3 regions of the Stenotrophomonas sp. STEN014 genome follow, and region 3 is predicted to be linked to each of the others. Evidence: riboswitches for the same ligand, from Rfam matches in the RefSeq annotation. Region 3 holds a riboswitch; each other region holds the start of a gene.

Region 1 (7,865 bases), on a different contig from region 3:
GTTGAGCGCATCCACCGCCGCCACCATGCCCAGTGCCGCCAGGCACGCCTTGCGCGGATGCGCGGCGATATCCACCGGTGCGTTCCAGAACGCCATGATCGCATCGCCGATGTACTTGTCGATGGTGGCCTCATGGGCCAGCAGCACATCGGTCATCGGCGTGAGATAGCGGTTGAGCAGCGAGGTGAGTGCGTCCGGCGACAGGTTTTCCGACAGCGCGGTGAAGCCACGGATATCGGAGAACAGCACGGTGATCGGGCGGCTCTCGCCACCCAGTTTCAACGCCTGGGCGTCGTGCGAGAGCCGCTCCACCAGCGCCGGCGACAGGTATCGCCCGAACGCCGAGCGCACGAAGCGCTTTTCCCGGTTGCCGATGAACAGCAGCGTCGGCAGCAGGGTCAGGAACACCGCCAACAGACACAACACGGCCGGCAGCGGATCCAGCAGCCAGGCGTGCCGGCGGTACGCCCACCATGCGCCGCCGAGCACCGCGACCAGCAATCCCAGCAACACCGCCGAAGACAGCAGCGGACGACTGCCGTTGAGTACCAGCAACAACAGCAGCGCGCCCACTACCGCCACCAGCACCTCGGCACCGCGTGCCCAGTCCGGGCGCTGCAGGAACTGCTGGTTCAAGGCCTGGTCGATCAGCTCGGCATGCACGTTGACACCCGGCGCGGCCGACGCCAGCGGAGTGGCGACGATATCGCGCAGACCGATCGCCGAGGTTCCCACCAGCACGATGCGCCCCTCCACCTTGGCCGCCAACCTCGCCGCGTCGGACTGCAGCAGCTGCCATGCAGGAATCACGCTCATGTGCGGCATGCCCGAGTAATGCAGGCGCAGATGCCCATGCCCGGAGGCCGGCAACTCCAGCGCGCCAACCTTCACCGACATCAGCGCCAGCGACCCGCCGCCGCGTTCGCCACTGGCATCGGTGGAACGCAGTACCAGGCCCGACGCACCCTGCGCCACACGCAGCGCCTCCACGCCGAGACCGGGATACAGCTGGCCCGCGGCCGCGGTCACCAGCGGCATCGAACGGATGATGTTGTCGTGGGCCGGCGGAAACGAAAAACTGCCAAGGCCGCTGGCGGCCGCGGTCAGCACCGGCAGATTGGACAGGCCGCCCCGGACGGCCGGCAGGTACTGGCGCGGATCGGTCCCGGCAAAGGACAGCCCGGCCAGCGGCGATGGCAGCTCACGGCCGACTTCATCGGCCGGCGCCACCCCCATCACCACCGGATGGCGGACGATGGCCGCGGCGAACAGCGCATCGTTATCCAGCGCCAGCTGCGGCGGCAGGCGGATATCCAGCCCCTGCGCGCGCCACCGCTGCAGCTGTGGCCCCAGCGAGGTGCGATCGGGTTCGGTGAAAACCATGTCAAAAGCGATGGCGGCCGCCCCCAGCTGGCCGGCGGTGTCGACCAGCTGCCCGATCTGGTCGCGCGGCCACGGCCATTGGCCGACCCGCTGCAGCGAGGCCTCATCGATATCCACCACGACCACGCCCGGATCGGCCGAAGCCGTGCGCGGCGCGCTGCGCTGGAAGGCATCGAACAGCAGGTCCGACAGTCGCGCCAGGCCATCGCGCAGCACCACGTCCGCCACCAGCGTCAGCAGCAGTACCAGCACACCCGCGAAGAGCAGCCGGGCCTTGCCCGGGCGCAGTGGCCGCGTGTTTGCCGCTCTGATCATCGACCGCCGCTCACTTGGCAGCGCCGGCATCACGGGTACCGCCGAAAATACCGCTGGCCGACCATTCGCCCTCCTCGACCTGGAAGGTGCCGAACATCGCCGCAGCCTTGTCCTCGCCATCGCTGGCGAAACCGGCGCTGTAGCCGCCACTGAGCGAACTGTTCTGGTCGTCCATCAGGCTTCCCGCAAAGGCGCCATCGGGCGTGCCCGGCAATGCCATGGTGTTGATATCCAGATTGCGGTCGCCAAAGGTGCGTCCATCGAAGTTGCTGATCTGGAGGCTGCCGGTGCCGGTGGCGAAATCCACGGTCGCGCTGAAGTCGCCCCGGACGGTACGGGTATCGGAGACGCCATCGCTCACCGCTCCGAGCGCATGGCCGCTGTAGCTGGCGACGATATCGGTGGGCAGCTGCGCAGCGGGAGTGACGTTGCCCACGATCCAGTAGCCGTGCTCGGCGCTGTACTCGGTGCCGTTGGTGGGCACGAGCGCCTCCCAGTGGCCCCAGCTGAGGTAGTCGCAGTCACACAGCAACGCCGGGTCGGCCGCCACCTGCAGGGTGCCGTAGCTGTTGCTGGCGCCGTACTCGGTGTTGGACACGTACTGGCCATCGACGACCTCGTAGGCCGCACCCTCCCACTGCATCGGCGCGATGCGCGCGGAGAACGTTCCGGCGGTCACATCGAAAACCAGCTGTGCGCTGCCGCCGAGGGCCGCACGGCCACCACTGAAGCTCGACGCGAAGCCGCTGTACGTGCCTGTCAGCGTTTGCAACGGGGGCTCCGGCTCCGGCTCCGGCTCCGGCTCCGGCTCTGGCTCTGGCTCTGGCTCTGGCTCGGGCTCTGGCTCTGGCTCGGGCTCTGGCTCTGGCTCCGGCTCCGGCTCCGGCTCCGGCTCCGGCTCGGGCTCCGGCTCGGGCTCGGGCTCCGGCTCCGGCACGGCTGCGATATCGCCATAAGTGGCGGCCAACGTCAGCTCGTCGCTGTCCGGGGTGCTGCCGCCACCGGCCTGCTCTGGCGTACGGCTGCGGTCGGCCGGATCCATCGCCATCGGCGCGCCGCTGAATCCGGCCAGGCCACTGGGATTGCCGTCCAGCCCTCCGGCATCGCCCATCGGCGGATTGGGCGAGTCGGGGACGGCTCCCGGCGACAGCGCGGGCAGATCCCCCGGGTAAGTCGCCCGGCCATCCGTGCCGACCACCATCGACGTCCCGGCCTGGCTCAGATTGCCGGAGTGCCCGTCATTGCCGGTCCAATCGATGCCATCCCCATAGACCAGATCGACGCGCAGCCGATCGCCGATGAGCATATCCACCACCGCCCCGCGGATGCCGGCCGTGCCCACCGGGGTGGTGATGGAGGCACCGCCCTTGGCTTTGGAGGCCGCTCCTCCGACAAACCGCAGGATGCCGCGGCTGGCACTGGCCGCCAATCGGGCGCTGCCCTTGGCCGGGTCGTAGACGAAGCGGTCGATGACCAGCGACGAGCGCGGGCCGACGGTGAAGCTGCTGCCATCGGCCAGCAGGATCTGCACCGCGCCCTTGTCGTCGGTCTCGAAGCGCTGGTCGCGCAGCACGTGGTCGCCCAGCCGCACCTGGCGCATGGCGGCGGTTCCGCTCTGGCTGCGCGCCGCCGGCGACACCGCAGCGGTCACGCCCACCTGCGGCTGCTGGGCGAACGCCGGGGGCAACAGTACGGCCGCCTTGAGCAGGACGATCACCGGAAGATATTTGGCCGCCATGTCGTGTCCTCAGAAGCTCTGTGTCAGCGAAAACCCGACGAAGCGGTTGCTGTAATCGCGGATCTGGTAGTTCGAATGCACCGTGCGCCAGCCGGCGAAGAACTGCAGCTCGGTGCTGTCGCGCAGCGGAACGGTCTGCACCAGCTGCAGCATCAGTTCGTTGCCCTTCTGCACATGGCGCCGGTCCACCACCGGCATCGGCGCGTCATTGCGGCGGCGGCCCAGCTGCCCCAGCAGCGCCAGCGTCCAGGACTGCTGGCCAGCAGCAGCTGGCGCGGCAAAACGGTGACTCAGGCCGGCAGTGAGCCGCGGTTCCCAGTAGGCGTTGTAACCGGCGCGTGCCTCACGGCGCTCGACACCGGGGCCGATCACCCATTGCCAGTCGGCAGCGTGCTGGCGGGTGTAACTCACGCTGGCGCGATAGCGCTGGCCGGAGAACTCCGCCGCGCTGGCCTGGGCCGGTGGCGGGGTGTAGTGCTCATCGCGGTAGTCGAGGTTCACCGCCAGCGCCGCCTCGCGTCCAACCGGCTGCCGGTAGGCCAGCGCCAGTCCTTCCGACTGCATGTAACGCGCGCCCTGCAGCCACATCTGTCCGGTGACCGCGCTGAGCGACAGGCGCGCATCGCGCAGTCCCAGCCGGCTGAGCGAGAAATCCGGCCCCACCCGCAGCTCCAGCACCTGGCTGTCGAGCCGGTCCAGTTCGCGATAGCGATTGCCCGAGCCGCCCAGCGACACATCCAGGCGGTCGCCGTGGCGCGACAGCAGATGCCGGTAGCGCAGATTCGCCCCCACCTGGCCGCTCAGGTCGCTGGCCGCACGCGACTCGGGCGACAGCAGGAAATCCAGGCCGTTGAGGGAAATCGAGTTCACATCCGGCGCCGCGTTGGCATTGCTTTCCCAGCGGCTGCCGAGCATCACGCGCCCGGAGAACCCGCTGCGTTGCCGCTTGCCGGCATCGATCACCGCCAGATAGCCCTCGACCTTGATCCGCACCGGCTCGGGCGTATCGGTCCGCGCCAGCACCGCGTCAAACAGCGTGCGGGCCTGGGGATAGGCGCCCAGCCGGAAGTACAGCGCGGCCAGTTCCAGCTGCAGCCGCGGCGTGGCCGGATGCTGCACCAGCAGACGTTCATAGGTGCCGATGGCCGCTTCGTAGTCGCCCACGCGGGTGGACAGCACCGCATAGGCAAAACCGGTATCGACATCGGCCGGGTTGGCGAGGATCTTCTGGAACAGCGCGCGGCGCTGCTCCTCCAGCTGCGGCACCTCGGCGGCCGGCACCGAGGGCGGCAGGTTGTAGGAACGGTGCTGCGCCCAGCTGGTGCCGGTTGAAACACAGCACAGCGCTGCCGCCAGCAACACCGTCCGCGCTCGCCCCCTGCGTGCTGCGGCTACCGGTGCTGCCTGGCGGCGGCACTGTCCCCCCATGCGTGTCCTGCTCACATCCACCTCCCCACCGCGCGCTCCAACCACTGTCGGCCGACAGCGCAGGGCGCAGCGTGCGCGGAGTGTAGGGAACCGGCGTAAGAGCCCGGCCGGCGCGCTGCTCATCCAGCCGGGAATGGCTCGCCGTAGAATCCCGTACACGCCCTTCCGTGCGTGCCCCGCGATCTACGTCCCATGAATGCCTACGCCCTGCTTGCCTGTGCCATCGTCCTGGAAGTGGCCGCCACCTCCCTGCTCAAGGCCTCCGATGGCATGACCCGGCTGTGGCCGACGCTCGGCGCGCTGGCAGGCTACGGGGTGTGCTTCTGGCTGCTGTCGCTGGTGATGAAGTCCATCCCCACCGGCATCGCCTACGCGGTCTGGTCCGGCGTGGGCATCGTGCTGATCTCGCTGATCGGCCTGTTCGTGTTCAAACAGAAGCTCGACGCCGCGGCCATCCTCGGCATCGGCCTGATCTGCGCCGGGGTGCTGGTGATCAACCTGTTCTCGCGCGCCAGCGCCCACTGAGCCGATTGCCTGCTGCTGAAACCAGTGCTTGACCGCCACCGCCGCGGGGCCTACCTTGTGTCCGCCACAGGTATCCATCTCTTAATTCGCATGAAGGGATGGAATTAAACGGGAATCCGGTGACGCAGGCCGCAAGGCCTGCCATTCCGGAGCTGCCCCGCAGCGGTGAATGGAAACGACCGCCGTCAACAGCACTGGGTTCATCCCCGGGAAGCGACGGCCAGTAGGAGGATGCCAGGCGCATCCGTGTCCATCAGCCCGAATACCGGCCTGGGCCGGGAGACCTGCCGTCTCCCGATTCGACCTGGAGTCTCCGCGGGGAGGCAGCCGGTACCGTCAGCCTGCAGCCGCGGGAGCGGTGCGCTGCATCCACGCCAGATGTCCGGTTCGCCCGCGGGGGCGAAGGTCGCTGGCGGGGTGGAGGCAGCCGCAAGGCATGCGCCCACCGCGCGGTTCCTTCGTTCCTCAATGCCCATGCAATGAGGAAAGAATCATGACTACCGTTACCAACCTGGGGTTTCCCCGTATCGGCGCGCGCCGCGAACTCAAGCGCGCCCTGGAGAGCTACTGGCGCGGCGAGAGCTGCGTGGCCGAGCTGCAGGCCACAGCCGCCAGTCTGCGCATGCGTCACTGGCAGCTGCAACGCGAGGCCGGCGTGGACGTACCGCCGAGCAACGATTTCAGCCTGTATGACCAGGTGCTCGATACCGCCGTGCTGTTCGATGCGATCCCCGAGCGCTACCGGCCGCTGGCCGAGCACTGCCCGCTGGACGCCTACTTCGCCATGGCCCGCGGCCTGCAGCGCGGGGGCGTGGACCTGCACGCGCTGGAAATGACCAAGTGGTTCGACACCAACTACCACTACCTGGTGCCGGAGCTGCAGCGCGGCCAGCGTTTTTCGCTGCGCGGCGACAAGCCGCTGGCCGAATACCGCGAGGCCAGGGCACTGGGGATCCAGACCCGCACGGTGCTGCTCGGCCCGGTCAGCTTCCTGCTGCTGTCCAAAACCACCGACAACAGCAATCCGCTGGAGCTGCTCGATGCGCTGCTGCCGGCCTACGCGCAGTTGCTGGCCGCCCTCAGGGAGGAGGGCGCCAGCTGGGTGCAGCTGGACGAGCCGGTGCTGGTGCAGGACCTGGACCCGGCCGCGCGTGATGCCATTCGCCACGCCTATGCCGTCCTTGCCGGCCAGCCGCGCCCGGAGATCCTGCTGGCCACCTACTTCGGTGCGCTGGACGACAACCTGGAGCTGGCCACATCGCTGCCGGTCGAAGGCCTGCATGTAGACCTGGTGCGCGCCCCCGAGCAGCTCGACGCGGTGCTGCGCGCATGGCCGGCCGGGCGCGTGCTGTCGCTAGGTCTGGTCAACGGCCGCAACGTCTGGCGCAGCGCGCTGGACAACGCCCTGATCCTGGCCCGCTACGCGCTCGGCCACCGCGGCCCGGACCGGCTGTGGCTGGCGCCGTCCTGCTCGCTGCTGCATTGCCCGGTGGACCTGGCGCTGGAGAAGAAGCTCGAGCCGGAGCTGCGCAGCTGGCTGGCATTCGCGCGGCAGAAGCTCGAAGAACTGCGGCTGATCGCCGACACCCTGACCGGCAGCCGCGATACCTCGCCGCAACTGGCGCAGGCCCGCGCCGCGCTGGAATCGCGCCGCCAGTCGCCGCGCGTGCACAACCCGGCGGTCAAAGCACGGCTGGCGGCCTTGGATGCCGACGCGGGTGTGCGCGCCAGCGCCCATGCGCAGCGCCGCCAGCGGCAGGCCGAGGCGCTGCGCTTGCCGCTGTTCCCGACCACCACGATCGGCTCGTTCCCGCAGACACAGGAAGTGCGCGATGCCCGCGCCCGGCATCGCGCCGGCAAGCTGTCCAGCGCCGACTACGACAGCTTCCTCGCCGCGCAGACCGAGCACTGCGTGCGCCTGCAAGAGCAGATCGGGCTGGACGTACTGGTGCATGGCGAGTTCGAGCGCAACGACATGGTCGAGTACTTCGGCGAACAGCTGCAGGGCTTCGCCTTCACCGGCAACGGCTGGGTGCAGAGCTACGGCTCGCGCTGCGTGAAACCGCCACTGATCTATGGCGATGTCAGCCGGCCGGCACCGATGACGGTACGCTGGTCGCAGTACGCCCAATCGCTGACCGAGCGGCCGCTCAAGGGCATGCTGACCGGACCGGTGACCGTGCTGCAGTGGTCGTTCGTGCGTGACGACCAGTCACGCGCCCAGACCTGCATGCAGATCGCGCTGGCGCTGCGCGATGAGGTGCTGGATCTGGAAGCGGCCGGGATCCGCGCCATCCAGATCGACGAACCGGCCCTGCGCGAAGGCCTGCCGCTGCGACGGGCGCAATGGCAGGCGTATCTGGACTGGGCGGTGGCCGCGTTCGGCATCAGCGCCGGCGGCGTCGCTGACGCCACCCAGATCCATACCCACATGTGCTACGCGCAGTTCAACGACATCATCGACGCGGTGGCGGCC
Region 2 (7,865 bases), on a different contig from region 3:
ACCGCGATCGTGGTGACGAGTATTTCGTGCGCAGCTGGGACCTGACCGGCAATGTCGCCGCGTTCCAGCAGGTGCTCGACGGCGTGCGTGCCCACGGCGGCGGCGATTACCCGGAGGCGATGAACGAGGCCTTCGACCATGCGGTGCAGGCACTGGGCTGGCGGGGCCCGGGCACCACCCGGCTGCTGGTGGCGCTGGCCGACGCGCCGCCGCAGATGGGCTACCCGCCGCCCCGCTATGACGCCACCATGCTGGCCGCGCTGGGCAAGGGCATCAAGGTGTTGAGCGTGGCCGCGTCCGGCCAGGACACCCTCGGCGAGATCGTGCAGCGGCAGATCGCCCAGTACACCGGCGGCCGCTTCATCTTCCTCACCTACCAGGACGCCGCCGACCCGGGCAGTGGTCCGGGCAGCCAGACTGTGCACGAGGTGGCCAACTATTCGGTAGACACGCTGGACCAGCTGGTGGTGCGGCTGGTGCGCGAGGAACTGGCGCAGCTGCCGGCCCCGCGCTGATCCGCCCGTCCGCTCAGGGTGCCGGGGCTGTAGCGGCGTCCTCCTCCCGCCCGCGCCAGGCCAGCCCCTGGCGCTGGCCGTCGCACAGCTCCAGCACCTGGTGCAGGTTGCCGACGATGCGCTGGGCATAGCCCAGATCGTTGACCAGCGAGCCGAGCTGGGCGCCGTCGAGCCGGCCCTCACGCACCTCCCGGAACAGCCGCGCGGTGAAGTCGTCCTTGAACGCGGTGAGATGCGCCTGCAAGGTCTGCCGCTGGGCCTGCCAGTGCCCGGCTGTGGCCGGCACTGAAGCCGATTGCCCCAGCCACGCCAGCGCATCGATCAGCTGCCGGCGCAGCTCCAGATACGCGCTGGCCGCCGCGCTGGCGGTACTCCCCGGCTGCACCGTGGCGCCGGCATAGCGCTTGAGATTGGCCTGCAGCTGGTGGGCGTCCTTGACCGCCTTGACCAGCTGCGAGGCGGCCTCCTGGCCGTCACGCCACCACTGCTGGCGGACCTCGTCCAGCGGTTGTTCGAACCGGCCGGCAAAACGCAGCAGCTCGCCGTACACCGGCTTGATGTGTTCGCGGTACAGCGTCTCGCTGTCCAGGGTCGATTGCTGCAGGCGGCTGCGCAGCACGACGTCGTCGTGGCGCGGTGCCGCCAGTTCGTCTGGCGGGCAGTACAGGGCCTGGCCGATCACCTCCAGGCTGAGCCGGCCCAGATGGCGCAGCTCCTGGCTGAAGGCCTGGGTGGCGGTGTCGGCGCTGCGCAGCGCACTGTCGCTCAGGTACGGCGAGCGGCGCGTGGCCGCCGGCCCCCGTGCGATCTCCGCGACCAGCCCGGCTGGTTGCGGGCGGTCGGGCAGCCAGCGTTCCAGCAGCCGCGCAAAGCCCGCCTGCCATGGCCAGAACAGGGCCACGCCGAGCGCGTTGAACAGGGTGTGGAACAGGGCCAGCTGGATCAGCGCGTTGTCGCCCATGCCGGCCCGGGCGGTGAACCACAGCACCGCCGACTGCAGCAGCGGCAGGGCCAGCAGCGCCACCAGCGCGGTGCTGACGTTGAACAGCACATGCGCCAGCGCCAGCCGCTGCCCGGCGCGGTTGCCGCCCAGGAACCCCATCACCGCGGTGGACACGCTGCTGCCGACGTTGGAACCGATGGCGATGGCCAGGCTCTGCGCCGGCTCCAGCTGGCCTTGCGACAGCGCCGCCAGGGTCAGCATCAGCGTGGCATGCGAGGACTGCACGATCACCGTCAGCCCCAGTCCCACCGCCACGAACAGCAACGTGCCGGCCCAGCCATCGGCGGCATAGCGGCCCAGCTCGATGGTGGTCATCGCCGAGAAACCGTCCTTGATCTGGTCGATGGCCAGGAAGATGAAGGCGATGCCGACCAGCAGCTGCCCGGCCGCCATGCCGCGCGGACCGGTGTAGCGGGCCAGCACGCCGAACACCAGCAGCGGCAGTGCCAGCGGCGACAGGCTCAGGTTCTGCCCGGCCAGCGCCAGCAGCCAGATGCCGCTGGTGGCACCGAGGTTGGCGCCCAGCAGCACCGCGATCGCGCCGCCGAGCTGGATCAGCCCGGTGCCGAGAAAGGCGATGGTCAGCAGCGACACCAGCGTGCTCGATTGCAGCAGCAAGGTGGCGCCGCCGCCGAACAGCAGGCCCTTGAACGGGGTGGCGGTGCTGCGCGCGAGCAGGCGCTCCATGCCGCCGCCGGCCAGCGCCTTGAGCCCCTGTTCCAGGCACTGCATGCCGAACAGGAACAGCGCCAGCCCCGCGCACAGCTGCAGCCAGCCGCCGCTGTAGTGGAACGACGCGCCCAGCAGCAACACCAGCACCGCCACAGCGATCCATTTGAACGTCTGTTTCAAGGCCACGGCCCGCAGGAAGGGCCGGGGATTGAACCAGCTTTGAGAAAAATATGCTGCCGTCCGGCGATGCCCCACAACCGTGGCGGGACAAGCTTGCGGCCGGGTTGTGCACAGGGTTGTTCACAATATCTAGTGTTGCGGCTGTCACTTTTGCCCAGTATCTTGTGCGCGTCGGTTCCACCGGGCAGCAACCCGGTGGACTAAGAGGGAAGCTGGTGACGCCTGTCCGGGCCATTCCAGCACTGCCCCGCAGCGGTAATTGGGAACGACCCCGCCACACAGCACTGAGGCCGCCCGGCCTTGGGAAGCGGCGGAGAAGGAGGAGGCCTGCGCCTCCGCGCCCATGAGTCCGAAGACCTGCCGACAGCCGCGCGAAGCACACCGCGCGGTGCCGGCCGCGCGAATCTCCGGGGGGAGATGGTCGGTGCATCACGAGCCGTGACGTGGACCTGGCCGGTCCGCGCGTCGCGGCCCGTGCGACACCGCGTCCCCATGCTCTGGAACCGCCGGCCCCGCACCTGTCGAGGGACGGGAGCCGCGTGCATCACGCATGGAGAAACGCCGTGACCATTTCCGAAACGCCCGCCGCCGTCGCCCCCGCCACGGCGGACGAATTCCTGCTGACCCCGCCGCCGACCGCCACCGCGATGAGCGTGACCAAGCGCAACGGTGTGGTCGAGCCGGTAGACCTGAACAAGATCGTGCGTGCGATCCAGCGCTGCTGCGAGGGCCTGCACGCGGTCGACCCGATGCGTGTGGCCACCCGCACCATCTCCGGCCTGTACAACGGCGCCACCACCCAGGAGCTGGACGAGCTGTCGATCCGCACCGCCGCACTGCTGATCGGCGAGGAGCCCGAGTACGGCCGCCTGGCCGCGCGCCTGCTGGCCAGCTTCATCGCCAAGGAAGTGTCCGGGCAGGAGATCCACGCGTTCTCGCAGTCCATCGCCCGCGGCCACGAGGTCGGCCTGATCAACGAACGGCTGCTGGGCTTCGTGCAGATCAACGCGCGCAAGCTCAACGATGCGGTCAACCCCGATTACGACCTGAACTTCGACTACTTCGGCCTGCGCACGCTGTATGACCGCTACCTGCTCCGCCATCCGCACACGCGCAAGGTGATCGAGACCCCGCAGCAGTTCTTCCTGCGCATCGCCAGCGCGTTGAGCGAGGACGTACCCGAGGCGCTGGCGCTGTACCAGCGCATGGGCAGCCTGGACTACCTGCCGTCCAGCCCGACCCTGTTCAATTCCGGCACCGTGCACGAGCAGCTGTCCTCGTGCTTCCTGCTCGATTCGCCGCGCGATTCGCTCGAGTCGATCTACGCCAAGTACGGCGATATCGCGCAGCTGTCCAAGTTCAGTGGCGGCATCGGCGTGAGCTACTCGCGGGTGCGCTCGCGCGGCTCGCTGATCCGCTCCACCAACGGCCATTCCAACGGCATCGTGCCGTGGCTGAAGACGCTCGATTCCTCGGTGGCGGCGGTCAACCAGGGCGGCAAGCGCAAGGGCGCGGCCTGCGTCTATCTGGAAACCTGGCACGCCGACATCGAGGATTTCCTCGAGCTGCGCGACAACGCCGGTGACGAGTCGCGCCGTACCCACAACCTCAACCTGGCCAACTGGGTGCCGGACCTGTTCATGGCCCGCGTGGAAGCCGACCAGGAATGGTCGCTGTTCGATCCGAGCGTGGTACCGGAGCTGACCGACCTGTACGGCGAGGCGTTCGAGCGCGCCTATGTGCAGGCCGAAACGCAGGGCAAGGCGGCCAAGCGCATTTCCGCGCGCAAGCTGTACGGCCGGATGATGCGCACCCTGGCCGAGACCGGCAACGGCTGGATGACGTTCAAGGACAAGTGCAACAAGGCCAGCAACCAGACCCTGCGCCCGGGCAATGTGATCCACCTGTCCAACCTGTGCACCGAGATCCTGGAGATCACCTCCGACGAGGAGACCGCGGTGTGCAACCTGGGTTCGATCAACTTGGGCAACCACTTCGACGCGCACGGTGACTTCGATTTCGACAAGCTGGCCGAAACCGTCCGCCTGGCCGTGCGCCAGCTCGACCGCGTGATCGACCTGAATTTCTATCCGATCGAAACCGCCCGCCGCGGCAACCTGCGCTGGCGCCCGGTGGGCCTGGGCTGCATGGGTCTGCAGGACGTGTTCTTCCGCAAGCGGCTGCCGTTCGACTCGGAGCAGGCCCGCGCGCTGTCCCGGCAGATCGCCGAGACGATCTACTTCCACGCGCTGGAGACCTCGTGCGAGCTGGCCATCGAGCGGGGCCGCCATCCCTCGTTCAACGACACCCGTGCCGCCAGTGGCGCGCTGCAGTTCGACGCCTGGAACATCGCCCCGGTGGACGCGGCCCGCTGGGACGCGCTGCGGGCGCGCATCCAGCAGCACGGCCTGCGCAACTCGCTGCTGATCGCCATCGCCCCGACCGCGACCATCGCCTCGATCGCCGGCTGCTACGAATGCGTGGAGCCGCAGGTGTCCAACCTGTTCAAGCGCGAAACGCTGTCCGGCGACTTCCTGCAGGTCAACCGCTATCTGGTGGACGAGCTCAAGCAGCTGGGCCTGTGGACGGCGGAAATGCGCGATGCGATCAAGCTGGCCGACGGCTCGATCCAGAACCTGGCGCAGATCCCCGAGCCGCTGCGACAGGTGTACCGCACCGCCTGGGAACTGCCGATGCGCGCGCTGATCGATATGGCCGCCGACCGTGGCGCCTTCATCGACCAGTCCGCCTCGCTCAACCTGTTCATGGAAAGCCCGAACATCGGTGCGATGTCCTCCATGTACATGTACGCCTGGAAGCAGGGCATCAAGACCACCTACTACCTGCGCTCGCGACCGGCCACCCGGATCGCCAAGACCACGGTCAGCAGCTATGCACCGGCCGAAGCGGTGGCCTGCTCGCTGGAGAACCCGGAAAGCTGTGAGGCCTGCCAGTAAGGCGGCTCGCACCGCCGCCCGCGACCGGGCGGCGGCCACGCGGCTGACGGCCGCGCCGGCGTGCACGTTTCCCCTGCTTCCACCGCAAAGCGGCAAAAAAATAGAGAGAAGGTTTCCATGTCCGACACCACCCGCCAGATGCTGCTCGACCCCGGTTTCGAGCTGACCCTGCGCCCGATGCGCTACCCGCACTTCTACGAGATGTACCGCAACGCGATCAAGAACTCGTGGACGGTGGAGGAGATCAACTTCCAGATCGACATCAGCGACCTGCACGGCAAGATGTCGCCGGCCGACCGCCACCTGATCCACCGCCTGGTCGCATTCTTCGCCACCGGCGATTCGATCGTCTCCAACAACCTGGTGCTGAACCTGTACCAGCACCTCAACGCGCCCGAGGCGCGCATGTACCTGTCGCGGCAGCTGTACGAGGAGGCGCTGCACGTGCAGTTCTACCTGACCCTGCTGGACAACTACCTGCCCGATCCGGACGAGCGCGCCAAGGCGTTCGCGGCGGTGGAGAACATCCCGGCGATCAAGACCAAGGCCGATTTCTGCTTCAAGTGGATCGACTCGATCCAGGATCTCAAGCGCATCGAAACCCGCGCCCAGCGCCGCCAGTTCCTGCTCAACCAGATCTGCTTTGCCGCCTGCATCGAAGGCCTGTTCTTCTTTGCCGCGTTCGCCTACGTGTACTACTTCCGCTCGCGCGGGCTGCTGCCGGGGCTGGCCTCGGGCACCAACTGGGTGTTCCGCGATGAAAGCGCGCACATGGAGTTCGCCTTCGAATGCGTACGCACCGTGCGCGAGGAGGAGCCGGACCTGTTCGACGAGGAAATGAAGCAGCAGGTCTACACGATGCTGGCCGAGGCGATCGAGTGCGAGGTGCAGTTCGCCGAAGACGTGCTCTCCGGCGGTGTGGCCGGCATCTCCACCCGTGACATGCGCCAGTACCTGCAGCATTGCGCCGACAACCACTTCCTCAAGCTGGGCATGGAGAAGAAGTACAACGTGCGCAACCCGCTGCCGTTCATGGAACTGCAGGACGTGCAGGAGCTGACCAACTTCTTCGAGCGCCGCGCCTCGGCCTACCAGGTCGGGGTGCAGGGCGAGGTCAGCTTCGACATGGCGTTCTGAGCCGTCACATCGCCTGTTTTAAAATCGGGTTCTCCCCCGATGCCCGCGGCACTGCCGCCGCGGGCCAGTACGTTGCAGGATCGCCATGACACCGATTGCCGACACCAACCCGCCCACCGAGATCCGCATGGCGGAAATCGTGTTTCCCAACCACACCAACCACATGGGCACGCTGTTCGGTGGCCAGGCGCTGGCGTGGATGGACAAGGCCGCGTTCCTGGCCGCCGCGCGCTATTCGCGCCACACGGTGGTGACCGCGCGTTCGGACCAGGTCGATTTCAAGCTGCCGATCCGGGTCGGGCAGATGGTGGAAACCATCGGCCGGGTGGTGCGGGTCGGGCGCAGCTCGATGACCGTGGAGGTGGAGCTGGTCACCGAGGACCTGCACAGCGGCGAACGCAAGCTGTGCACCAAGGGCACCTTCGTGATGATCGCGCTGGGCGATGACGGCCACCCGACCGCGGTGCCGGCGCTGCCGCGCTGACCGGACCGGACACGTGGACGGCGCATCGGCAGTTCCGGCCGGAATCCCGGCCACCTCACCGGCCCCCGGGCTGGCGGCGTTCATCGCCCGGCACCGGCGCCTGCTGGTGCTGACCGGTGCCGGTTGCAGCACCGATTCGGGCATTCCCGACTACCGCGATGCCGACGGGCAGTGGAAGCGCACGCCGCCGGTGGACTACCGCGCGTTCATGGCCGAGCCGGCCACGCGCCAGCGCTACTGGGCGCGCAGCCTGCTGGGCTGGCCGCGTATCGGTCTGGCCCGGCCCAACGCCACCCATCACGCACTGGCGGCGCTGGAGGCCGAGGGCCGGGTCGAGCTGCTGCTGACCCAGAATGTGGACGGCCTGCACCAGCGTGCCGGCAGCCGGACGGTGATCGATCTGCACGGGCGCCTGGACGCGGTGTGCTGCATGGGCTGCCAGGCGCGCTCCACACGCGAACACCTGCAGCAGCGCCTGCGCGAGGCCAATCCCGGCTGGGAGGTGCGCCAGGCCAGTACCGCGCCGGATGGCGATGCCGATCTGGACACGGATTTCTCCGGTTTCCAGGTGCCGGCCTGCGAGCGCTGCGGCGGCATTCTCAAGCCGGATGTGGTGTTCTTCGGCGAGAACGTACCGCGCGCGCGGGTCGAGGCGGTGCACGCGCACCTGCGCCAGGCCGATGCGGTGCTGGTGGTCGGGTCCTCGCTGATGGTCTATTCGGGCTTCCGTTTCGTGCAGGCCGCGGCCCGCGCCGGACTGCCGGTGGCCGCGATCAACCTGGGGCGCACCCGCGCCGACGACCTGCTCGAACTCAAGATCCATGCGTCCTGCGCGCAGGCGCTGGCGTTTCTGTTGCCGGGCGGGCACTGAGGCTGGCGCCCGCCAGCGGGCTGAACACGGAATTTGCGAAACAGTG
Region 3 (7,865 bases):
CGTCGCGTCCCGGGTCTGGCGCAGGATCGGGAAACCTTCCACACGTTCGTCCAGGGTTTCGATGTTGGCCGAGCCGGCCATGAAGCCGTCGCGCATCATCAGCAGGCAGTAGATCGCCTCGTGCACGCTGGCCGCGCCCAGCGAGTGGCCCGACAGCGCCTTGGTCGAGGACAGGGGCGGTACCGACTCGCCGAACACCTCGCGCACCGCACCCAGCTCGGTCACATCGCCCAGCGGGGTGGAGGTGCCATGGGTGTTCAGATAGTCGATCGGACGGTCCAGGCCTGCCATCGCCATCTTCATGCAGCGCACCGCGCCTTCACCGGACGGCGCGACCATGTCGGCGCCGTCGGAGGTCACGCCGTAACCGACCAGCTCGGCGTAGATCTTCGCGCCACGGGCGATGGCGTGGTCATAGTCTTCCAGCACCAGCATGCCGCCGCCACCGGCGATGACGAAGCCGTCGCGGTTGGCGTCATACGGACGCGAGGCGGTGGCCGGGGTTTCGTTGAAACCGGTGGACAGCGCGCCCATGGCGTCGAACATCACGCTCATCGACCAGTGCAGGTCCTCGCCGCCACCGGCAAACATCACGTCCTGGGCGCCGTGGCGGATCAGGTCCGCCGCCGCGCCAATGCAATGGGCCGAGGTGGCGCAGGCGGCCGACAGCGAATAGCTCAGGCCCTTGATGCTGAACGCGGTGGCCAGGTTGGCCGACACGGTCGAGCACATCGTGCGCGGCACCATGTACGGGCCGACTTTGCGCACGCCGCGGTTGCGCAGCAGATCGGCCGCTTCCACCTGCCATTCGCTGGAGCCGCCACCGGAGCCGGCGATCACGCCGGTACGCACGTTGCTGACCGTCGCCTCGTCCAGGCCGGCATCGGCGATGGCATCGCGCATGGCCAGGTAGCTGTAGGCGGCCGCATCGCTCATGAAGCGCTTGAGCTTGCGGTCCACCTGCGCGGTCAGGTCGATGTCGACCTTGCCGCCCACCTGGCTGCGCAGCCCGGCTTCGGCGTGGTCGGGCAGGGCGACGATGCCGGGGCGGCCTTCGCGCAGGGCGCTGGAGACGGTGTCCAGATCGTTGCCCAGGCAGGAGGTGATGCCCATGCCGGTAATGACGACGCGACGCATCAGAAGCTCTCCGTCGAGGTGAACAGGCCGACCTTCAGGTCCTTGGCGGTGTAGATCTCGCGCCCGTCCACCAGCATGCGGGCATCGGTCTGGGCCATCACCAGTTTGCGGTTGATCACGCGGGAGACATCGATTTCGTACTGCACCAGCTTGGCGCTGGGCAGCACCTGGCCGGTGAATTTGACCTCGCCACAGCCCAGCGCACGGCCGCGGCCTTCGGCGCCCAGCCAGGTCAGGTAGAAGCCGGTCAGCTGCCACATGGCGTCCAGTCCCAGGCAGCCGGGCATCACCGGATCACCGATGAAGTGGCAACCGAAGAACCACAGGTCCGGGCGGATATCCAGCTCGGCGCGGATCAGGCCCTTGCCATGGGCGCCACCGTCCTCGCGGATGTCGGTGATGCGGTCGAACATCAGCATCGGGTCGTTGGGCAGGCGGCCCTTGTTGGGGCCGAAGAGTTCGCCGCGCGCGCTGGCCAGCAGCTGGTCACGCGAGAACGTATGCAGACGGGTCATCCGGGGTAATCCAAAGCCAGGAGCGAGTCGCCGAGCATGCGGCAGCAGCAGCGTTCAATCAAATGTTTTAACTGGACGGTTGCGTATGTTCGGCGCAGTTAGCAGCCGTTCGAGGGCTGTTGCGAGTCGTTTTAAAATGCACAATTGTGAGGACAAGTGTGCATTTAGCGACAGCAGCTATCATGTTGGCGACCGTTCCGGACTGTTGTCGTGGCCCAGCTTCGCAAGATCATCCATGTGGACATGGACGCCTTCTATGCGTCGGTGGAGCAGCGCGATGACCCCGGATTGCGCGGGCGGCCGGTGGTGGTAGCGTGGAAGGGGCCCCGGTCGGTGGTCTGTGCGGCCTCCTACGAGGCGCGCACCTTCGGGGTGCGCTCGGCGATGCCGGCGTTGCGGGCCGAACGGCTGTGCCCGGACGCGGTGTTCGTGCCGCCGGACTTCGCCCGTTACAAGGCGGTGTCGCGGCAGATCCGCGCGATCTTCCTGCAGCACACGCCGCTGGTGGAACCGCTGTCGCTGGACGAGGCCTATCTGGATGTGACCGCCTCGCCCAGCTGCGGCGGCATCGCCACCGACATCGCCCGCCTGATCCGCGCGCAGATCCGCGAGACGACCGCGCTGACCGCCTCGGCCGGCATCGCCCCGAACAAGTTCCTGGCCAAGATCGCCTCGGACTGGCGCAAGCCCGATGGCCAGTTCGTGGTGCCGCCGTCCAGGGTGGAGCAGTTCCTGACGCCGTTGCCGGTCAACCGCGTGCCGGGCGTGGGCAAGGTGATGGAAGGCCGGCTGGCGGCGCTGGGGATCGCCACCGTCGGTGATCTGCGCGGACTGCCACTGGAGCAGCTGCAGGCGCTGTTCGGCAGTTTCGGCGCCCGACTGTACAAGCGGGCGCGTGGGATCGATGAGCGCCCGGTGGAACCGGACCAGCCGGTGCAGTCCATCTCCTCGGAGGACACGTTTGCCGAGGATCTGCCGCTGGGCCAGTTCGACGAGCTGATCACCCAGCTGGCCGAGCGCACCTGGCGCGCCACCGGACGCACCGAGCGGATTGCCCATACGGTGGTGCTCAAGCTCAAGACCGCGCAGTTCCGCATCCTTACCCGCAGCTTCACCCCGGACTCTCCGCCCGGCTCGGTGGAGGAGCTGCGCGATATCGCCCTGGCGCTGTGCCAGCGGGTGCAGCTGCCGCCGGACACGCGCTACCGGCTGGTGGGGGTGGGCCTGTCCGGCTTCCGTGATCGTGCCGAGGTGCTGCTGCAGGGCGATCTGTTCCGCACCCCAGCGCTGGACTGAGCACGTCGGGCCCTGTATCGGGGCGCCGCTACAATCGACGGTTTTCTGCGTGAGGAGTGTCAACAACGTGGCCACGTCAGCGGTGATTTTCGATCTGGACGGAACCCTGGTGGACAGCGCCGGCGATATCGCCGAGGCGGTCAACCGCTGTCTGGAGGAGCTGGCGCTGGCGCGCGTGCCTGAGGCGCGGGTGCGCAGCTGGATCGGCGAAGGCGTACGCAATCTGGTGGCCACCGCGTTGCGGCACGCCGGCAGCGACCGCCCGCTGGAAACGGTGATGCCGGCCTTCATGCGCCACTACCACGCCTGCCTGCTGCGCAGCCCGCGCCTGTATGCCGGCGTGCCGGAAACGCTGCAGGCGCTGCGCGCACGCGCCCTGCCGATGGCGATCTGCACCAACAAGCCGGCGGCGCTGGTACCGCCGCTGCTGGCACATCTGGGGATCGCGGAGTTCTTCACCCATATCGTCGGCGGCGACAGCCTGCCGCAGCGCAAACCTGCGGCCGAGCCACTGTTGCACGCCGCCGCACTGCTGGGGCAGCCGGCCGGTGCGTGCCTGATGGTGGGCGATTCGGCCACCGATCTGGGCGCGGCCAACCACGCGCACATGCCGGTGGTGCTGGTGCGCTACGGCTATCCGCGGGATCTGGACCTGGATGCGGCCGGCGCACTGGCGGTGATCGACGATCTGCGCGAGCTGTTGCCCCTCGTCTGAGCGGCTGCGTCGCGGCACCGGGTTTTCGGGGCAGTCGCCGCAACAAAAATGCCCCGGTGCGAACACCGGGGCATCGTCGTATCAGCGGAGTGCTCCGCCTCAGTTCTTGCTGTTGTAGCGCAGGGTCAGCTGGTACTCGCGGCCGGGCTGGTTGTACCAGGCCACGGTTTCATAGTCGCGGTCGAACACGTTGGCGGCCTTGGCCTGCAGGCTCCACTCGGCGTTGATTGCGTATTCCACTCGGACATCGACGGTACCGTAGCCGGCCAGACGCACGCTGTTGGCGGCGTTGTCGAAGCGGTGGCCGCTGCCGGCCGCGGTCACGCCCAGACGCAGCGGGCCGAAGCTCTTGTCCACGTCCAGGCGGCCGCTGGTGCGCGCGCGGCGGGCCAGCAGGTTGTCGTAGGTGGCCGCGCCGGCGGTGTGGTCGCGCGGGTCGGTGAAGCTGGCCTGGGCGTTGAGGTCGAAACCGGCCAGCGACAGGTAGCCGGTCAGCTCGGCGCCGCGGATGCGGGCTTCGGCCACGTTGACCAGATCGAAGTTGCTGTCATAGCCGATCAGCTGGTCGATGCGGGTTTCGTAGGCGTTGAAGGTCCAGTTCCAGGTGTCGGCGTACTGGGCGATGCCGAGGTTCAGGCTCTTGGATTCTTCCGGCTTCAGGTCCGGGTTGCTGAAGCCCGGGTAGTACAGGTCGTTGAAGGTCGGTGCCTTGAAGCCGGTGCCGGCGCTGGCGGTCAGGCGGAAACCATGACCGAAGGCAAAGCCGTAACCCAGACTGCCGGTGGTGTGGTTGCCGAACTGCTCGTTGTCGTCGTTGCGCACGCTGGCCTGCAGCGAGTGGGCGCCGAAGCCGCCCTGGTATTCGACGAACATGCCGGTGTTGTCGCGGTTGTCCACATCGAACGCGGTGGTGCTTTCGATCCGGTCCTGCTGCCAATCGGCGCCGGCGCTGATCTGCTGGCCTTCGCCAAACTTGATGTCGCCTTGCACGGCGGCGGTGTCGCGACGGGTGTTGAACACGCTGGCCAGGGTGCGCGCGCCGCCGGCCGCGAAGTAGCTGTCGGCCTGGTCGCTGCTGCGGCCGAGCTGCGCGCTCAGGCGGAAGCTGTCCGAGGGCGCCCATGCCAGCTTGCCGCCGTAGACCTGCTGGCGGTTGTCGGCTTCGTTGCCGCCGAAGATGCTGCCGTCGTACTCGTTGAAGCTGTCCGAGTTCAGCATGTGGCCTTCCAGGCTCAATGCCTCGCTCAGCGCATAACCGCCGCGCACGTTGATCGAGGTGTTGCGGTAGCCGTCACGGTCCGGCTCATCGGCATAGCAGCCCGCGCCCCAGCCGGCGGCGGTGCCGCGGCAGGCGTTGATGCCGTCGGTGCTCTGGTAGCCGCCCTGGGCGGAGATCCAGCCGCGTTCGCCGCGGTTGCTGAAGCCGGCACTGGCCTGGCGCAGGTTGTGGCTGCCGGCGGTGAGCGCCAGATTCTGCTGCAGGCCCTGGCCGGCGGCGCGGGTGAAGATCTGGATCACGCCGCCAATGGCTTCGGAGCCGTACAGGCTCGAACGCGGGCCGCGCACGATCTCCACGCGCTCGATCTGGTCGACCGGCAGGTCCTGCAGGGTCGGCATGCCGTTGGTGGCCGAACCGATGCGCACGCCGTCCACCAGCACCAGCACCTGGTTGGAGTTGCTGCCACGCAGGAACAGCGAGGTGATCTTGCCGGCGCCGCCCTGGTTGGCGAAATCCAGGCCGGCCCGGCCGCGCAGCAGTTCCAGCAGCGAGCTGGCCTGGCTGCGGTCGATCTGCACGCGGTCGATCACCTGCACCGGCACCACGCTGTTCTCGATCGAGACCGGGGTACGGGTGGCGGTGACGGTGATGTCATCGAGTCGGGTCGGAGCCGGCTCGGTCGGCGCGTTCTGCGCGGCGGCAACGTCCGGCAAGGCCAAGGCAAGGGCGAGGGAAAGGGTGTGGTAAGACAGTTTCATGGAAGCTCCTGGACCTGCGCGCTCCCGCGCAGGCGGATGGGGAAGGCTGCCAGAAGAGGGAAGAAGACGGAGGTCGCGCACACGGCGCTACAGCCGCCGCCATGCCCTCCGCATCGCAACCAGTCGGCTTCCGGGCCGGTCTCCGGACTCGCAGGCGAGGCAGCCGAGGCTGCTTCCGACCAGGCGCCTTCCCGTGCCATGCACAGTGGCGGTGTTGCCTGGTCTTGTCCTGCTTACCGTTGCGGGGGCAGTGCCGGAATGGCGGACGGCTGGAATTCCAGCAGGGCGCGGCACCGGCTTCCCGTTTCAACCGTCCGGCAAGGCCGGCCGGTCACCCGAAAGTGCGCGCATTCTATGCGATCACCGCCAGGCCTGCGCAAAAGGCCGGCAACCGCGCCTGGACGGTTAAAATGCGCGATTGCATCGCAGTATCGGAACAGTCGTGACAGAAACGTGGTTCGGGCAGGCCTGTGGGCAGCCTTCGCAGGAACACCGCCAACGTGCCATCGCCCGCCAGCGGCAGCTGACCAAGCCCGAGGGCGCGCTGGGCCGGCTGGAGACGCTGGCCATCGAACTGGCCGCGCTGCAGGCCGCTGACCGGCCGCAGGCCGCGCAGGTGCCGGTGATCGTGTTCGCCGGCGACCACGGGGTTGCCGCGCGCGGGGTCTCGGCCTATCCGGCCGAAGTCACGGTGCAGATGCTGCACAACTTCGCTGCCGGGGGCGCGGCTGTCGCGGTGCTGGCGCGTGAGCTGGGCCTGCCGCTGCATGTGTGGGATGTGGGCAGCCGCGCGACCGCCCCGATCGCCGGAGTCGTCACCGACAAGGCCCGTCACGGCACCGCGGATTTCAGCACCGCCGAGGCGATGTCGGAAGTCGAATTGCGTGCCACTTTCGACGCCGGCCGGCGCGCGGTGGACCCTGTCTGCGCCGGCGGCGCGGACCTGCTGGTGCTGGGGGAAATGGGCATCGGCAATACCACCTCCGCCAGTGCTCTGGCCGCGGTGCTGGGGTCGTTGCCGCTGGAGGAGCTGGTCGGCATCGGCACCGGGCTGGACGCGGTGCGCATGGTGCAGAAGAAGAACATCATCGCCCGCGCGCTGGCCCTGCATGGCGAGGCGATCAACGCCGCGGCATCACCGGGCTGGGAAGCGCTGCGCCGCGTCGGCGGGCTGGAGATCGCGGCGATGAGCGCGGCGATGATCGCCGCCGCACAGCGCGGCGTGCCGGTGCTGGTGGATGGCTTCATCGTCTCGGCCGCCGCGTTGGCCGCGGTGCGCATCAATCCCGGGGTACGGCCGTGGCTGCTGTTCTCGCACCAGTCGGCCGAGCGCGGGCATGTCCGCCTGCTCGAGCTGCTGCAGGCGCAGCCGCTGCTGCAACTGGATCTGCGTCTGGGCGAAGGCTCCGGCGCGGCGCTGGCCTTGCCGCTGGTGCGCATGGCCTGCGCGCTGCACAACCAGATGGCCACGTTTGAAGAAGCGGCCGTGGCCGATCGTGACGGCCGCCGATGATCCTGGATCTGATGCGGCACGCGTCCACCGGGCGCCAGGGCTATCTGGACGGCCGCACCGACCCGCCGCTGGTCGACGGCGCGATGGAGGCGTTGCATCGCTGCCATGCCGGCCTGGACTGGAGCCGGGTGATCGCCTCGCCGCGCCGCCGCGCGCTGGATACCGCGCACGCGCTGCTGGCCGGCACCGACCAGTTCTGCGAGATCCATCCGGACTGGGCCGAGCTCGACTTCGGCGACTGGGACGGTCGTCATTTCGATGAGCTGCCGGCCGAGCAACTGGCCGGCCTGTATGAAGAGCCGCACGAGGTGATGCCACCCAATGGCGAGTCGTGGCAGCAGTTCCAGGCGCGCGTGGAACTGCAGTTGCAGCGGTTGATGGACGAGGACGACGGCGATGGCCGGCCGGTGCTGGTGGTCAGTCATGCCGGCGTGTTGCGGCTGGCGATCTCGCGCATCTGCGGCATGCCGTTGTCGCTGCTGTGGGCGCTGCGTATCGACTACGGCACCCGCGTGCGGTTGCGGGTGGAGCGCGGCGAGGACGGCCGGCTGTGGGGCGAGCTGCTGGAGCTGCGCCAGCCATGAGCGTGCGCCGGCTGATCCTGGCCATCCAGTTCCTGACCCGGCTGCCGACGCCGCAGGTCAAGGACTTCCGCCAGGAGGACCTGAGCCGTTCGGCCGTGTACTACCCGCTGGTGGGTGCGCTTATCGGC

Evidence for each region. Region 3 has a riboswitch for cobalamin ahead of btuB (TonB-dependent vitamin B12 receptor). Riboswitches for the same ligand answer to the same signal wherever they lie in the genome.
Region 1: it holds a riboswitch for cobalamin, as region 3 does, so the genes downstream of both, metE (5-methyltetrahydropteroyltriglutamate--homocysteine S-methyltransferase) here and btuB (TonB-dependent vitamin B12 receptor) in region 3, are expected to answer to the same signal.
Region 2: it holds a riboswitch for cobalamin, as region 3 does, so the genes downstream of both, ACVOMC_RS01490 (ribonucleoside-diphosphate reductase subunit alpha) here and btuB (TonB-dependent vitamin B12 receptor) in region 3, are expected to answer to the same signal.

The regions. Positions count from the first base shown of each region.
Region 1 covers NZ_JBRREN010000001.1:393,132-400,996, reverse strand. Annotated here, with positions in the region: gene ACVOMC_RS01570 (CHASE2 domain-containing protein) at 1-1,698, opposite strand, end outside; gene ACVOMC_RS01565 (FecR family protein) at 1,709-3,436, opposite strand; gene ACVOMC_RS01560 (surface lipoprotein assembly modifier) at 3,446-4,798, opposite strand; gene ACVOMC_RS01555 (SMR family transporter) at 5,057-5,389, shown strand; cobalamin riboswitch at 5,441-5,677, shown strand; gene metE (5-methyltetrahydropteroyltriglutamate--homocysteine S-methyltransferase) at 5,883-7,865, shown strand, end outside.
Region 2 covers NZ_JBRREN010000001.1:374,313-382,177, forward strand. Annotated here, with positions in the region: gene ACVOMC_RS01480 (VWA domain-containing protein) at 1-515, shown strand, start outside; gene ACVOMC_RS01485 (Na/Pi cotransporter family protein) at 529-2,376, opposite strand; cobalamin riboswitch at 2,526-2,749, shown strand; gene ACVOMC_RS01490 (ribonucleoside-diphosphate reductase subunit alpha) at 3,018-5,327, shown strand; gene ACVOMC_RS01495 (ribonucleotide-diphosphate reductase subunit beta) at 5,445-6,464, shown strand; gene ACVOMC_RS01500 (acyl-CoA thioesterase) at 6,550-6,948, shown strand; gene ACVOMC_RS01505 (NAD-dependent protein deacetylase) at 6,962-7,819, shown strand.
Region 3 covers NZ_JBRREN010000003.1:273,747-281,611, forward strand. Annotated here, with positions in the region: gene fabB (beta-ketoacyl-ACP synthase I) at 1-1,137, opposite strand, end outside; gene fabA (3-hydroxyacyl-[acyl-carrier-protein] dehydratase FabA) at 1,137-1,652, opposite strand; gene dinB (DNA polymerase IV) at 1,863-2,948, shown strand; gene gph (phosphoglycolate phosphatase) at 2,998-3,663, shown strand; gene btuB (TonB-dependent vitamin B12 receptor) at 3,763-5,640, opposite strand; cobalamin riboswitch at 5,757-5,994, opposite strand; gene cobT (nicotinate-nucleotide--dimethylbenzimidazole phosphoribosyltransferase) at 6,083-7,153, shown strand; gene ACVOMC_RS06265 (histidine phosphatase family protein) at 7,150-7,737, shown strand; gene cobS (adenosylcobinamide-GDP ribazoletransferase) at 7,734-7,865, shown strand, end outside.